Linked DNA regions of Cytobacillus luteolus. The main gene of each other region encodes a partner of the protein of the gene in region 2 in a complex. Links are inferred from orthologs where the notes say so. Each region holds a gene or a part of one and is shown on either strand. Other genes may lie near its edges.

What was found. The genes of interacting proteins can lie anywhere in the genome.
Region 1: the proteins of J2Z26_RS17795 (region 2) and ptsP are in contact, whole or in part, in an NMR structure (PDB 2MP0), measured with the Escherichia coli proteins. The link is inferred for Cytobacillus luteolus from one-to-one orthologs.

The regions. Positions count from the first base shown.
Region 1 is NZ_JAGGKM010000002.1:580,571-583,694, reverse strand. The notes cover bases 1-2,930. They hold ptsP (phosphoenolpyruvate--protein phosphotransferase), read left to right. Parts: upstream 1-574; coding sequence 575-2,287; downstream 2,288-2,930. Other genes in these bases: J2Z26_RS07760 (S1C family serine protease), read left to right, coding at 2,393-2,930; J2Z26_RS07770 (phosphocarrier protein HPr), read left to right, coding at 308-574; glcT (glucose PTS transporter transcription antiterminator GlcT), read left to right, coding at 1-80. Outside these bases: more of J2Z26_RS07760, read left to right, coding at 2,931-3,124. UniProt on the Escherichia coli protein: General (non sugar-specific) component of the phosphoenolpyruvate-dependent sugar phosphotransferase system (sugar PTS).
Region 2 is NZ_JAGGKM010000006.1:214,293-217,204, forward strand. The notes cover bases 89-2,806. They hold J2Z26_RS17795 (PTS sugar transporter subunit IIA), read right to left. Parts: upstream 1,839-2,806; coding sequence 1,338-1,838; downstream 89-1,337. Other genes in these bases: J2Z26_RS17790 (LysM peptidoglycan-binding domain-containing protein), read left to right, coding at 90-1,259; treC (alpha,alpha-phosphotrehalase), read right to left, coding at 1,850-2,806. Also shown: more of treC, read right to left, coding at 2,807-2,912. UniProt on the Escherichia coli protein: The phosphoenolpyruvate-dependent sugar phosphotransferase system (sugar PTS), a major carbohydrate active transport system, catalyzes the phosphorylation of incoming sugar substrates concomitantly with their translocation across the cell membrane.

The DNA of each region.
Region 1 (3,124 bases), on a different replicon or contig from region 2:
CTTTACATATTCCAGTTCATGATGCAGAAATAGTTTATTTCACAATGCATTTACAAAGATTAATTAGTAAAAATGAATAATTACAATTTACGTGTTACTGATCATGCAGGCATGAGTAAATGAGATGTGTTTATTTATCTTCATTTGGGTAATTTAACCTTATGAGATAATAAATTCACTTCTATTACTCATGCCTTTTTTACATATATAAATAGTGATTATTCGGATACTAGTTAATAAGGTTCCTTCTTTTTTCAGTGAACATAAGAGGGTACTATATAAAATTATGATAAAGGGGACAAATAACATGGCAGAAAAAACATTTAAAGTTACAAGTGAATCAGGAATTCATGCAAGACCAGCAACAGTGTTAGTTCAGTCAGCAGGTAAGTTCAACTCAGATATCCATCTTGAGTACAATGGGAAAAGAGTAAATTTAAAATCAATTATGGGTGTAATGTCTCTAGCGATTCAACAAGGTTCAGAAATTAAAATTATTGCAGAAGGTAGTGATGAAGAAGCTGCAATAACAGGTATCACTGAAACAATGGCAAAAGAAGGGCTTGGGGAATAAATGTCTAAATTGATAAAAGGGATTGCTGCCTCTCCAGGGATAGCAATTGCTAAAGCATATCGACTGGAAGAACCAGATTTAACTGTTACAAAAAAAAGCGTGAGTGATATTGAATTAGAACTAGCTCGATTTAAGAAAGCAATTAATACTTCTAAAGATGAGCTAGAAAAAATAAAAGAAAAAACAAACACAGAACTAGGGGAGGATAAAGCAGCTATTTTTGCTGCACACCTCCTTGTTCTAAGTGATCCAGAGTTAGTGAATCCTGTTGAAGACCGAATTAAAACAGAAAATAGCAATGCCGAATTTGCTCTTCAAGAGACTGCAAATATGTTTATCTCAATGTTTGAGTCAATGGATAATGAATACATGAAAGAACGTGCTGCAGATATACGAGATGTTACAAAGCGTGTTATTGCGCATTTACTAGGGGTTACTATACCTAACCCAAGCATGATTTCAGAAGAAGTGATTATTGTTGCAGAGGATTTAACTCCTTCTGACACCGCACAGCTTAATCGTAAGTATGTAAAGGGCTTTACAACTAACATCGGGGGTAGGACTTCACACTCCGCAATTATGGCTCGTTCTATGGAAATTCCTGCGATTGTCGGGACAAAGACTGTTACTGCTACAATTGATAATGGTGAAGTAGTGATTGTTGATGGATTAAGTGGTGATGTTATTGTAAGTCCGACAGAAGACCAAATTGCACAATATAAGCAAAAGAAACGAGATTATGAAGAGCAGCGTGCACAATGGGCTAAGTTAGTTAACGAGAAGACAACAACAAGCGACGGTCATCATGTTGAACTAGCTGCTAATATTGGTACACCAGACGATGTTGAAGGTGTATTGAAAAATGGTGGGGAAGGTGTAGGTCTATACCGTACAGAATTCCTATACATGGGTCGTGATCAACTTCCAACCGAGGATGAACAGTTTACTGCATATAAGGCAGTACTAGAAAAAATGGCAGATAAACCTGTTGTCGTTCGAACTTTAGATATAGGTGGAGATAAAGAATTACCTTATTTACACCTACCAAAAGAGATGAATCCTTTTTTAGGGTACCGTGCAATTCGCCTTTGTCTTGAAGAGCAAGATATTTTTAGAACTCAATTACGTGCACTTTTAAGAGCGAGTACATATGGAAACTTAAAAATTATGTTTCCGATGATAGCTACTCTAGATGAGTATAGGCAAGCAAAAAGTATCCTTTTGGAGGAAAAAGAAAAGTTAGTCACCCAAGGGGAATCTGTTTCAGATGAAATTGAAATTGGAATCATGGTTGAAATTCCTTCTACCGCAGTAATTGCAGACCAATTTGCAAAAGAAGTAGATTTCTTTAGTATTGGAACGAACGATTTAATTCAATATACTATGGCCGCAGATCGAATGAATGAAACTGTGTCTTATCTTTATCAGCCCTATCACCCCGCAATATTAAGATTAGTTTCGATGGTCATTGAAGCTGCTCATAAAGAAGGAAAATGGGCTGGTATGTGTGGAGAAATGGCGGGCGACCCTATAGCCATTCCATTATTGCTAGGGTTAGGTTTGGATGAGTTTAGTATGAGTGCGACATCTATTCTTCCAGCAAGATCACAGTTGAGCAAGCTTTCGTATGTAGACTCCAAAAACTATAAAGAGCAGATCCTTTCCATGAGTACAACAGAAGAAGTAGTTAACTTTGTGAAGGATAATTTTTAAAAGAAGTAAGGGATACATTTCCTTACTTTTTTTATTACTCTAAATGAGATTAACTCAATTGTGGTAGTATATACATATGAACTCAGCTAAAGGAGCTAGTGTTGTATGTACGAAAAGGATAAGAAACCAAATGATTTGGATGAAGATTTATTTGAAGATCCCGAGCATTATGAAGGGCCTTCTGCTGAAGATTTTTTATTTACAAAAGAAGAACTGGTAGAAAAGAAGAATCGAAAAAAAGAACGAAATACTAGTGGTAAGCTCATTGCATACGTCTTAGTTCTGGCACTATTAGTTAGTGGTTTTAGTGTATGGATTAATATATTCAATATCCCGTCCTTTGAATTCTTAAGAAAATCTAATGAATTATCTAAAATCGAAAACATCCAGAATTATAAAGAAGCTGTTGTAACAATTGAAGGTGGCAATTCTAAAGGAACTGGATTTAATATTTCTCCAGAGGGCTTTATCGTCACAAATCACCATGTTATTGATGATATGCTATCTATCTTGGTCATCTTTCCACAGGGTGAGTTTTACCAAGCAACGGTTAAAGAAACTTATCCAGAACTAGATATCGCATTGCTTGAAATTGAAGCACAAAACCTGCCTTATTTAGAACTTCAAGACCAAAAAGAGTGGAAGCTAGATGATCACATATATGTAATAGGTAACCCCCTTGCATATAGCCAAATTGTAATGGAAGGAAACATTGCCGGATTAGACAGTCGTATGCAAATCTCAGCCCCAATACATAAAGGAAATAGTGGCAGTCCGGTAATTGACACGAACGGTTTGGTGATAGGAGTTGTTTATGCAAAAACCATACCTCAACTC
Region 2 (2,912 bases):
GCACTTTAACGTAGTGGGGGTCAGGCCCCTTTCGACATATTTGGGTTATTTATTGAATAGGTTGGTGTTAGAAAGGGAGGTTATTTTTGATGCCAAACTATTCTAAGTCTTGTTTACCTGGATTAACACCGTATCAAGTAAAAGAAGGAGAGACTATATATCAAATTGTTCAACAGTTTCGAATACCTTTAGAAGCAATTAAGGATGCCAATCCAACTGTAGATGTGGAAGAACTTGCTGTTGGTGAGACAATATGTCTACCCAGACAGGAGAATTTTCCGTCCTGCTCAAACGGAAAATTCTACTTCATTCAGGAAGGTGACTCTTACTACCGAATTGCCCACTATTTTTCTATTCCATTAGACTATTTACTCCAGGCAAACCCCAATACAAACCCGAACAATTTACAAATAGGGCAAGCTATCTGTGTTCCAACTGAATCTCCCTTTGCATATTGTCCACCTGGCACAACTCCTTATCAACTTAAACAAGGAGATAGCTTTTATAAGCTTTCCCAAGTGTTTAATGTTTCTCTCGAATCCATTATTCAACTTAATCCACAAGCGAACCCTTTTCAATTAACAATTGGGCAGTATGTCTGTCTACCATTTGATTGGAAGTATTTCTTTGACCAATCTCACCGTATTGCTTTTATGCATCCAAGAGGTTGGAGCAAAGTGTATACTTCCCCAATTAGGTATGAAGGAGAATCTGGTTATTTTGAAGTATCCAGTATAATAGCAGCTCCTCCTTCGGAACCAAGTAATGTTGCTCCTTTGAAGGAGGTATGTGAGAGCTATGCTCACGATAAATTTGACTCATATGGTTCTAACCCTGAAATTGTAGATATGACAATCGATGGGCAACAAGCATGCTTAATATTGCCTTCTAGTGATCAATCAGATGATTATAATAATAAAGCATCACTAATTGTTAAATTTCCGAAACCCTATGTAATTGGCGATTCACTTAGTCACTATTTGTTTATAGTAGCTAATAAAAAGAAGATTCGTGGTATTGCAAACACAATGAAGCTACTCAATGTTGAAAAAGATCAAACACTTTCTAAAACACAAGCTGAAAATCTAGTAAGAAGAGCATTAGGTTTGGCCAATCATCCAGAAGTCTATATAAAGTATGATCATACAGTAAATGATCAATATTTAATTCATGTTTTTGATATAGTTGATAACCACACAGCAACCAGAGGATGGTACCTCGTTCATCCAATGACAGGCGCAATTACTAACTATATGTAATAAACAGGGGCCTGACCCCCGCTGCGCTAAAGCTTTAAAGCGCCGGGGGTCAGGCCCCATTTGACACATTTGACATTTTTATTTCAGGGTTACAGTCAACACTTCCGTTTCTCCCGCTCGCCCTGTGTCTGTAGTGTTCTTTTCTAAGTTCCCTACGACCTCGTCTGTATTGGTTATGATCATTGGTGTAATGGTACTTGCTGCTTTTTCTTTGATTATATTCAAGTCAAATGCGATAAGCTTGTCTCCTCGCACTACTTTGTCACCAGCCTGAACAAAGCTTTCAAAGCCTTCTCCATTTAAGGTTACTGTCTCTAATCCAATATGGATTAGAATTTCTAAGCCGGATTTTGTTTTGATTCCAACGGCATGTTTTGTAGGAAACACTTGGACAATTTCACCATCAACTGGTGAAACAACCTGTCCGTCTGCTGGTTCAATGGCAATTCCTTCACCCATCATTTTTTGCGAGAAGACAGGATCTGGAACTTCTGTTATATCAAGAACTCGTCCGTTTATTGGTGATGTAATATGTTCAACAACTGGCTCACTGCTTTTTCCGAAAAGCTTCTTTAACATATAATCACTCCTTATTTTTTCAAATGAAATACAATCGACTCATACGGACGCAAGAGGATTTCTTTCCATTCTTCCGATGAATCATCATAATTTGAAAGTAACCTCTCACCGCTAAATCCTTCTATATCTACATTCTCTGGCAGTTTAAACATTGTTTCTCGACCATAGAAATTATTGACCACAAGCAATTTCTCATTCTCAGAACTGCGTACATAAGCAAAAATCGTATCATCATTCTCTAGAATTAGCTGATAATCTCCATCAATGATGATATTGTACTTTTTTCTAAGACTAACTAGTTTTTGATAGTGATAAAAAATAGAATTCTTATCTTCCAGTGCTTTTTCCGCATTTACTTCTTTATAATTACCCGCAACGTTTATCCATGGAGACCCAGTCGTAAAACCTGCATTTTCATTAGTATTCCATTGCACTGGTGTCCGAGAGTTGTCTCTTGATTTCTGTTTAAGGATCTCAATAATCTCTTCCTCACGCATACCTTCTTGCTTTTTTATATTAAAAATATTTAAGGATTCCACATCACGGTAATCATCAATTGTATCAAACTTTGGGTCAGTCATCCCAAACTCTTCACCTTGATAGATGTAGGGTGTTCCTTGCATCATATGGATGGTAGTAGCTAGCATCTTTGCTGATTCTTTATGGTATGTACCATCGTCACCAAATCTTGATACAACACGTGGTTGGTCATGATTACACCAAAATAACGCATTCCACCCAGAGCCCTTATGCATTTCTACCTGCCAAGTTGAAAGGATTTTTTTCAATGCTAAAAAATCAAACTCAGCCTTTGTCCACTTTTCTCCGTTTGGATAATCCACTTTTAAGTGATGGAAGTTAAAAGTCATATTTAGTTCGTTTCGCTCTGGATTGGTATATTTAATACAATTTTCAATTGTTGTAGAAGACATTTCGCCGACCGTCATGATGTCATACTTTGAAAACACTTCCTCATTCATCTCACGGAAAAATTCATGCACTCTTGGTCCATCGGTATAAAATTTTCTTCCATCACCTGGAGGTACTGAACCATCATCATTAGGGAAATCTTGG